DNA from 3 places in the Kribbella sp. NPDC026596 genome. Region 1 is predicted to be linked to each of the others. Evidence: riboswitches for the same ligand, from Rfam matches in the RefSeq annotation. Region 1 holds a riboswitch; each other region holds the start of a gene.
What was found. Region 1 has a riboswitch for thiamine pyrophosphate ahead of AB0E63_RS21450 (cytosine permease). Riboswitches for the same ligand answer to the same signal wherever they lie in the genome.
Positions count from the first base shown of each region.

Region 2: it holds a riboswitch for thiamine pyrophosphate, as region 1 does, so the genes downstream of both, thiS (sulfur carrier protein ThiS) here and AB0E63_RS21450 (cytosine permease) in region 1, are expected to answer to the same signal.
Region 3: it holds a riboswitch for thiamine pyrophosphate, as region 1 does, so the genes downstream of both, thiC (phosphomethylpyrimidine synthase ThiC) here and AB0E63_RS21450 (cytosine permease) in region 1, are expected to answer to the same signal.

Region 1 is NZ_JBEZYF010000024.1:106,781-110,051, reverse strand. Features, by position in the region: gene AB0E63_RS21455 (class I SAM-dependent methyltransferase) at 1-630, opposite strand, end outside; gene AB0E63_RS21450 (cytosine permease) at 658-1,986, opposite strand; TPP riboswitch at 1,980-2,095, opposite strand; gene AB0E63_RS21445 (alpha/beta hydrolase) at 2,116-2,778, opposite strand; gene AB0E63_RS21440 (hypothetical protein) at 2,775-3,271, opposite strand, start outside.
Region 2 is NZ_JBEZYF010000018.1:114,550-117,820, reverse strand. Features, by position in the region: gene AB0E63_RS17660 (DUF6807 family protein) at 1-370, shown strand, start outside; gene AB0E63_RS17655 (thiazole synthase) at 345-1,118, opposite strand; gene thiS (sulfur carrier protein ThiS) at 1,120-1,326, opposite strand; TPP riboswitch at 1,317-1,427, opposite strand; gene AB0E63_RS17645 (hypothetical protein) at 1,514-2,416, shown strand; gene AB0E63_RS17640 (LacI family DNA-binding transcriptional regulator) at 2,440-3,271, shown strand, end outside.
Region 3 is NZ_JBEZYF010000018.1:1,489-4,759, forward strand. Features, by position in the region: gene AB0E63_RS17030 (transposase) at 1-350, opposite strand, end outside; gene thiC (phosphomethylpyrimidine synthase ThiC) at 625-2,157, opposite strand; TPP riboswitch at 2,163-2,282, opposite strand; gene AB0E63_RS17040 (lysophospholipid acyltransferase family protein) at 2,322-3,080, shown strand.

The DNA.
Region 1 (3,271 bases):
CCACTCCCGCTTGTAGACCTTGTAGTCCTCGATCCCCGCGGCCGCGCAGAGCCGGCCGTAGCTGATCTCGTCGTGGATGAAGTGCACGCTGCTGGTGCCGAAGTGCTCGGTGGTGACGATCCGGTGCTCCGGGCCCTGCCGCATCCCGTTGGCGATCTCGGCCGCCGTTGCCGGACCCCAGGCCGGGCCCTCGATGATCGCCACGCCACCCGGCTTCAGCACCCGGGAGATCTCGCAGATCGTGGAGATCTGCTCGTCCTCGGCGAACAGTTCGTGGAACGCGGTCCACAGGCAGATGACCGCGTCGAAGGAGTCCCACTTGTACGGCAGGTCGGTCATCGAGCCGATCGCCCAGTCGATCGACAACTCCTCCTTGGCCGCCATCGCCTGACCGGCCTCGACCAGGTTCGGCGAGATGTCCAGGGCGCGGACGACCTTGCCGGCCTTCCGCAGCGGCAGCGCGATCCGGCCGTAGCCGCAGCACAGGTCGAGCACCGACTCACGCCCGGCCAGCAACTCCTCGACGGCCTTGACGACCGCCGCGTCCCGCTCGGGCGTCGTACGCGCGGCCAACCCGTCCGGGCCGAGTTCCGCGTACTCGGCCCGGCTGCGCAGTGCGGAATTCAGCATGACCGCAAGTATCCCGGTTACTCCGGGTCATTTGTCCAGCGGTCGGCGCCCGATCCGGCCGAGTACGATCGCGGCCAGCATCGAGACGATGATCGAGGTGTACGTCGCGCCGAGCCAGCCAGGCACCGGTTGGTTGTTGAAGAGCCGCTGCTGCAGGTCCAGCCAGAACGGCGACCAGCCGGAGACCGTGCCCGGGTTGACGAGCTGGTAGGCGACGAAGCCGATCACCCAGGCGACCGTGGGCTGCCAGCGGAAGCGCGCCGTACCGGAGACGTCCCAGTTCATCTTGCTGACCACGAAGAAGTCGGCGATCGCGACCGCGAACAGCGGGATGAAGACCGAGCCGATCAGGTAGAGGAACTGCGTGTAGTTGCCCAGGTCAACCATCAGGGCGAGACCGGTGGCGAGCACGCCGATCGCGACCGAGATCCACCGGCGGTCGACGTGGCCGATCAGGTTGTGCGCGGCCATCGTGGTCGAGTACACGTTCGCGTACGCCTCGTCGACCTCGTCGACCAGCAGCACGAACAGCGCGATCGCACCGGCCGGCAGCGTGACGAGCGCGGTGATCACGTCCTCGCTGTTGGTCTGCAGCGTCGCGACCGCGAACACGCCGAGTGCGTAGTACAGGATCGCCGCGATCCCGTAGCCGAGTGACGATCCGGCGAAGGCGGCCTTGTTGGTGCGCGAGTGCCGCGTGTAGTCGGCGGCCAGCGGCGCGAACGACACCACGCCCGCGGCAGCCAGGTCGACGGCCGGCCAGAAGCCGAACACGCTGTCCTGCGGCATAGCCTGCACCGGCTTGCTGAGCACCTGCACGAACAGGTACACCGACGCGATCAGCACCAGCCAGACCATGAACTTCCGCAGCAGTTTCACACTGCCGAGCGGCCGGACCGCCATCGCCGTCGCGATCACCCCGGCCAGTACGACGAACAGCCAGCGCCACCGCTCACTCGTCACCGCGACCGCGGCCTGCGAGATGACGATGATCTCCATCGTGGCCCAACCGACGTTCTGCGCGATGTTCAGCACGGTCGGCGCCATCGAACCCCGCCGGCCGAACAGTCCGCGCAAGCACGCCATCGCCGGCGCACCGGTCTGCGAACCGAACACAGCGGCGCCGCCGAGCACCAGCGCGCCGATTCCGCAGCCGACGACAACCGCGAGCAGCCCTTGCCACAGCGAGCCGGTGTACGCCGCAACCAGCGCACCCGTGACCGGTCCGAACAGAGAGATGCCGAAGTTCCCCCACAGGGTGAACTGGTCCAGGAATCCGAGGGTCCGCGGGGCATCCGTGGTCAGGACCAGCGGTGCCTCGGTCTGGCTGGCAGGACGAACAACAGTACTGGTCATGATGACCCGCTCCCTACGCCGGCATTACCCGGTCAGGTTCAGGCGGTCGGCGACCCAGCTGTCGCCCTCTCAGCCCGCGCAATCGGTGCGAGCTCCCGCAGAGGTTGTTAGCGCCTCAACGATAGCGCCTCAGGTCGTCGGCGGCACCGCGGCAGCTCGCTCTATGAGAGCGGCCATCTCCGGGCCGTTGGTCAGCACCGGCATGTGTGAGCCGGTATCCAGGGTTCGGGCCTCACCATGGCTCAGCTCCGCGAGCTTCTGCACCCAGTCGGCCGGCGAGAGCAGATCGTGTTTGCAGCGCACGATGACCACGGGTGCCTTCACCCGGGTGATGACGGCGGCCAGGTCGTGGTGCCTGGCGGCCTCTCCGGCCCGGGCGATCGTGGAGAGCGTCGTCCGCGCGTACTGCGGGGTGACGACCCGGATGAGCCGGGGTGACTCCGGTACGGCGGATCCGAGCAGGCGGACCGCCCGGTCCAGCCAGCTCGACATGCGGATGTCTCCGGTGGGAGCCGCGAGTACGAGCGCGTGGACCAGCTCGGGGTTGATGACCGCGGTCTCGACCACGATCTGACAGCTGGCCGAGTGCCCGACCAGGACCGACCGCTCCCGGATCTTGTCCGCGAGTGCCACGCCGAGGGCACGCGGATGCAGGTCCTCCCGCGCGCCGGCCGGTTCGCCGTACCCGGGCAGTGTGACCACGTGGTGCGGCGTGATCAGGTGCTCGACCGTCTTGGCGTACGACTCCGGCCCGAGGCCGAGGCCCGGGACCAGGACGACGGGTGCGTTCACTCCCAGGGCGCTTTGGGTGGCGGACCCTGGACGACCGGGTTGCGCACCTCGGGCTTCAGCTCGCGGTACCCGAGGGCCAGGCCGGCGGCGAGGACCAGCAGACCGATGCCGCCCCAGCCGTACGCCGTGGGCAGCCGGTCGACCGAGTCGTCGATGGCGCCCAGTCCGGTGGACAGGACCATGATCAGCCAGACCAGAATCGGGATCGCGGAGACCGCGACCAGCAGCAGACCACCCAGCTCGACCGGGTCGGGCTGGCGCCCGGCCTTGCGACGGGCGAGCACGTCCCGGATCCACATCACGAGCGCGGCCGCGCCGACCACGATCAGCACCAGCTGGCCGATCGTGTCGATCACGTCGGTTCGGAGGGGGTGGTTGAGCGGTGAGCCCGGGGCCTGGGAGATCTCCCGGAGGGCGACCCGCTGGACGGAGACCACGAGCAGGCCGTAGATCGCCGCGACGATCGTGGCGAGCCCGACCACCCGGGCAGCGC
Region 2 (3,271 bases), on a different contig from region 1:
GGGCCGCCCGAACGCCGGGTACGGCGGGATCTTCTGGCGACTCCCGTCCGCGGACACCACGACCGTGCTCAGCTCAGCAGGAGAAGGCGAGGAGGTTGCCTACGGGTCGCTGAGTCCGTGGCTCGCCTTCGTCCAGCATCGCGGGGATGCCGTGACGACCCTGCTCCTTGTGCAGCCGGGCGACGTACGGCCGTGGTTCCTGCGATCCAGCAGGTACGTCGGTGCTGGGCCGGCGCTGGCGTGGGACCGCCCGCTGAACCTTCAGCCGAACCAGGATCTGACTCTGTCCCTCACAGCACTGCTGCTGGACCGCCCGCTGGATCTGGCCGAGGCCGCTGCCTTGTCTAGAACGTCGGTAGGCCAGTCGTAGGCGAGGACGCGTGGGCCGACTGCCAGCGGCGGGGGACGCGGCCGGCAAGGCGGGCGGCTCGGCCGGCGGAGACGGCGTCGCGCATGGCGGCGGCCATCAGGGCCGGCTTCTCGGCCCGCGTGACCGGGGTCGCGAGCATGACCGCGGCACAGCCGAGCTCCATGGCCAGCGCCGCGTCGCTCGCCGTACCGATGCCCGCGTCGACGATCACCGGCACGTTCGCGGCCTCGGCGATCAGCGCGATGTTGTGCGGATTGCGGATGCCGAGCGCGGAACCGATTGGTGCCGCCAACGGCATCACCGCCGCGCAGCCCGCCTGCTCCAGGCGGCGGGCGAGGATCGGATCGTCGTTGGTGTAGGGCAGCACGGTGAACCCGTCAGCCACCAAGGCGTCCACGGCGTCGAGCAGCTCGATCGGATCGGGCAGCAGCAGATAGTCATCGGCGACGACCTCGACCTTGATCAGGTCGGTCCCCAGCGCCTCGCGCGCGAGCTTCGCGGTCAGCACGGCTTCGGCGGCAGTGTGGCAGCCGGCCGTGTTCGGCAGGACGTCGATGCTGTGCTTCTTGAGGACGTCGAGCACCGAGCCTTCATGGCCGGTGCCGAGCCGGCGCATCGCGACCGTGGTCAATTGGGTGCCAGAGGCAACCAACGCCTCCTCCATCACTTCCAGGTTGGCCGAACCGCCGGTTCCCATGATGAGGCGCGAGCTGTACGTGCGCCCGCCGAGCTCCAGTGGATCATCCATGTCAGCCTCCCTGCACCGCGCTGACGATCTCGACCCGATCGCCGGGCTTCAGGGCGGTCTGCGCCCACTCGGCCTTCGTCAGCACGTTCTGATTGAGCGCGACCGCGATCCCGGTCGTGCGGTCGGAGTACTCGTCGACCAGCTCGGCGACGGACTTCCCCGGTGCGACGTCCGTCGCCGTACCGTTGACCCACACAGGCTCCTGCATCGCTTCCTCCCTACGCCGGAATTACCCGATTCAGGTTCAGCGGTCGGCGACGGTTCGGTCGCCCTCTCAGCCCGCTCCTGCGAGCTCCCGCGGCGGTTTCGACTCTAGCTCACGTCTTCCGGCGACGCTAACGCGCTCCACGGACGCCGGAAACGGCTACCGTGAGTACAGGGAAAGGTGAGCAGTGATGGGGAAGGTCGATCGGGCTCACGGGGGTACGAGGCTTGGCGTGCTGATCGCAGTCGCAGTGGCGCTTCTGGCTGTGCTGGCGGTGGCTGTTGTCGCGCTGAACGGATCCGACCCGGGCGACTCCGGTCCGCCGGTCGGCACTCCGACGACGTCCCAGCCGGCGGCGACGTCGGCTCCCACCGGGCCGCCCAGTGGGACGCCCACGTCACGGCCGACCGGTCCGCCGACGAGTCGTGAACCTACCTCGCGCGAGCGGTACGAGCAGGCCGCGAAGCGGGAGCTCGAGGAAGGCCTGGTCGCCTACAACCCGCCGGCTCAGGCGCGGGTGCAGGACGACTTCGAGGTCACCGTGCGGGTCCAGCGCGGCACCGCGACCGTGTCTCCGTCGTTGCGAACACTGCCCGGCACGGCTCCGGTCACCATCGAGCCCCTTCCTGTCGGGACCTACATGCGGGCGGAGCTCCGGGGTTCGGGGCTCGACGTCCAGCCGCTCAGCGACAAGCTCCAGCTCATCGACGGGGTGACCGAGTGGGCCTGGCGGGTGACACCGCAGGCCGATGGTGTGCAGACTCTCCGGCTGACTCTGGTGGTGGAGCTGAACGACCTGCCGCTCAGCAGCCGTACGTTCGCGCGGGTGATCGAGGTCGACGTCGAGAAGCAGCCGGCGTGGTACCAGCGGGCGTGGGGGTTGCTCGACGTCGCCGGCGTGGCGACGGCGCTCGTGATCGCCGCGATCCTGGGATCCGCCAAGCTGGCACGCATGTGGTGGGTACGCCGGAAGGCGGAGGAGGACGCGGCCGACATCGGCACGGCGTATGAGGCTCCGGACGCGCCTGCCCCGACGGTGAGCGCCGACGGGAAGCCGACGGCCGCCGCCAACGGGAACAAGCCGAATCCGTGAGTACCAGCGGCTATCGTGACGGGGTGGGGACTGGGAAGCGGGTCGACATCTCGGATGTCGCCGCTCGGGCGGGGGTCAGCCCGACGACGGTCTCGCACGTGATTTCGGGGCGGCGACCGGTGTCGGAGGCGACGCAGGCGCGGGTGCGGGCCGTGATGAACGAGCTCGGCTGGGAGCCGCACCAGGTCGCCCGGAGCCTGCGGATGCGCCGGACCCACACGATCGCGCTGATCGTCCCGGACATCACCAACCCGTTCTATCCTGCGGTCGCGCGCGGTCTGCTCGACGTGGTCAGCGAGCCCGGGTACCAGGTGCTGATCGGCAACACCGAGGGGGAGTCCGCGGCCGAGCGCGCCGCGGTGACGCAGATGGTGACCAGAAGCGTCGACGCGATCGTCTTCGCCGGCTACTACAGCAAGGCGAGCGACGTCGAGGCCGCCGTCGCGGCGGGGATCCCGGTGGCGTTGATGGGCGGCCGAAGGGCCGAGCCCGGGATCGATGTCCTGTCGTCGGACGACCTGGCCGCGGGGGAGATCGCGACCCGCTACCTGATAGGTCGCGGCTACCGCCGGATCGGGTTCATCACCGGGCCGTCCGGTTACGGCCCGCCGGCTGATCGGGTCAAGGGGTATCGGCACGCGTTGTCGGAAGCTGGCATCCGGTTCAGCCGCGAGCTCGTCGTCCGTGGCGAGTTCTCGCGGGCCGGCGGACTGCAGGGGCTGCATGCATTGCTGCAGTTGACGAAGCCGCCGCGCGCTGTGTTGTGCACGAACGACGTGGTCGCGATCGGCGCGCTCGATGCTGCCCGGGAGCGCGCCCTGCGGGTTCCGGACGACATCGCGGTGATGGGCTTCG
Region 3 (3,271 bases), on a different contig from region 1:
AGCCAGAGCACTGTCTCCACCCGCTCCGCGGCTCGCGAGTCGGAGCCGACCACGTTGACGTGATGAGGGCTCGACTTGGCCCGGGTCACCGCCTCCCGCGCGAACACGAACGCGTCACCGCTGCCCGCCCTGGTGCTCCTCGGCAGTGGCTGGACGACCTCGCCGACGCCGAGTCCGACGTACCAGATGTCGGGGCGGAGCAGCTCGACGATCACGTCGACGGTGGCCCGGGCGTCCGAGAGCACACCCTGCACCTCGTCGCCGGCGGTCCGCTCGAACTTGCGGAGCAACCCTGTCCGTCGCGGCCGGCGGTTCAGGGAGTTCAGCAGCTCGGGTACGAGATCGCTCATGCTTCGGCTACCGCGCTGATCTACCGTGAGAACGAAGACCATCGCCCTGCACCTCCTTCCGAACGTCTTAAGGCTACAGTCTTATTCACGTAGAGTGAAGGAAAAAACCTGAATCGGTTCACCCGGTCACTCCCAGTGACCGTTCTGGAGGATTCCGATTCCCCCATTCTCTGCTGGATTCGGTCGGTTCGGCATCCCGACTCACCCCACCGGCCTCACGCGGAGTCAGCACACTTCCGGCCCGGAGTACGGCGTACTCCGGGCCGGACAGCGTTCAGTCGACCAGCGGCAGCATGCGCTGGTGATCCTCGGCGTACGCGCGAATGTCCGCGGTGATCCGCATCGAGCAGAACTTCGGACCGCACATCGAGCAGAAGTGAGCCGTCTTGGCCGGCTCGGCGGGCAGGGTCTCGTCATGGAACGAGCGCGCCGTGTCCGGGTCCAGTGACAGGTTGAACTGGTCCTCCCAGCGGAACTCGAACCTTGCCTTGGACAACGTGTCGTCCCAGTCCTGCGCGCCCGGATGTCCCTTGGCCAGATCGGCCGCGTGGGCGGCGATCTTGTACGTGATCACGCCGGTCTTCACGTCGTCACGATCCGGCAGGCCGAGGTGTTCCTTGGGCGTGACGTAACACAGCATCGCCGTACCCAGCCAGCCGATCTGGGCCGCACCGATCGCCGATGTAATGTGGTCGTAGGCCGGCGCCACATCAGTTGCCAACGGCCCCAAGGTGTAGAACGGCGCCTCGCCGCAGAGCTCCTCCTCGAGCCGCACGTTCTCGGCGATCTTGTGCATCGGCACGTGTCCCGGGCCTTCGATCATCACCTGCACATCGTGTTCCCACGCAACGCGAGTGAGCTCCCCCAACGTCCGCAGTTCCGCGAACTGCGCCGCGTCGTTGGCATCCGCGATACATCCCGGGCGCAACCCGTCGCCCAGTGAGAACGTCACGTCGTACTCCCGCAGGATCTCGCACAGCTCGGCGAAATGGGTGTACAGGAAGGACTCCTGGTGATGTGCCAGGCACCACGCGGCCATGATCGAACCGCCCCGCGACACGATCCCGGTGATCCGCTGCGCGGTCAGCGCCACGTATCGCAGCAGTACGCCGGCATGCACGGTCATGTAGTCGACACCCTGCTCGCACTGCTCGATCACCGTGTCGCGATACACCTCCCACGACAGCGCGGCCGGATCGCCCTTCACCTTTTCCAGAGCCTGGTACAACGGCACCGTCCCGATCGGCACCGGCGAGTTCCGCAGGATCCATTCCCGGGTCTCGTGGATGTTCTTGCCGGTGGACAGGTCCATCACCGTGTCCGCACCCCACCGGGTCGCCCAGACGAGCTTCTCGACCTCCTCCTCGACCGAGCTGGTGACAGCCGAGTTGCCGATGTTCGCGTTCACCTTCACCAGGAACTTCTTGCCGATGATCATCGGCTCGCTCTCCGGGTGCCGCCGGTTCGCCGGGATCACGGCCCGGCCCCGGGCCACCTCGGACCGGACGAACTCCGGGTCGACGCCCTCCCGGGTGGCGACGTACCTCATCTCCTCGGTGATCGTCCCGGCGCGCGCGTGCGCCAGTTGGGTCAGCGGTGCGCGCCCGGCGATCCAGTCCCGCCGCACTGCGGGGAGACCGGCTTGTACGTCGATCTGCGCGGACACGTCGGTGTACGGACCCGAGGTGTCGTAGAGGTCGAAGTGCTCGCCGTTGGTGAGCCGGACACGGCGGGCCGGAACACCCAGCTCGCCGCGGTAGATCTTCTCGGACCCCGAGATCGGGCCCGTGGTGACAGTCGGTCGAATCGTGCTGACATTCACCTTGCTGCTCCCTACGCCGGAATTACCCGGACAGGTTCGGCGGTCGGCGGCGCCGGTTGATCCAGCCGCCCTCTCAGCCCGCTACGGTGCGAGCTCCCGCGATCTCCAGTTGTGACCGCCACCCTAGACGAAGGCTGTAGCGTCGGGGCATGCGAGATGTCGTGTACCCGCCGGTGATCGGCTTCGCGAAGGCGGCGTTCAAGGTGCTGGACGTGAAGTTCCAGCTGACCGGGACGGAGAACGTGCCGCGGACCGGCGGCGCGGTGATCGCGCTCAACCACATCAGTTACGTCGACTTCGTGCTCGGTGGGTACGGCGCGGTGCCGAGCAAGCGGCTGGTGCGGTTCATGGCCAAGGAGGTGCTGTTCCGCAACCGGTACTCAGGCCCCCTGATGCGCGGCATGCACCACATCCCGGTGGATCGCGCGGCTGGTATGGCGTCGTACCGCGAAGCGCTGCGGTATCTCGGCCAGGGCGAGGTCGTCGGCGTGTTCCCGGAGGCCACCATCAGCCGGTCGTTCGAGCTCAAGGAGTTCAAGTCCGGCACGGTCCGGATGGCCGCCGCGGCCGGCGTACCGATCATTCCGATGATCCTCTGGGGTACGCAGCGGATGCTGACCAAGGACCATCCGCGCGACTTCTCCCGGCACCGCACGATCGCGATCACCGTCGGCGCGCCGATGACCGTCACCCGGGCCGACGACTCGGCCGAGGCGACCGCGCGGCTGCACGCGACGATGGCCGGGATGCTCGATCAGACCATCCGCGCCTACCCCGAGCAACCAGCCGGTGCCTGGTGGTTGCCGGCGTCGTACGGCGGTTCCGCGCCGACTCCGGCCGAAGCCGAGCGCCTGGATCAGGAAGAGCTCGCCCGCCGGGCCGCACGGCGGACCAAGGAGGACCGGTAGCGCGGACAGGACCTTGACCCTCGGGCCGAATCGAGGGTACGAAGACTTGTCGTTGTTGATGGAACAGGAACCTGGGGGGTCCCTGTGTGGCGGGCCGGGCAGCGGTACGCGCGGCCGCGGTACTCAGGCGGGCGGGGAAGGTTTTGTTCGATTCACCGGAAGAGCTTCATCTGTTCGAACCGGGCATGATG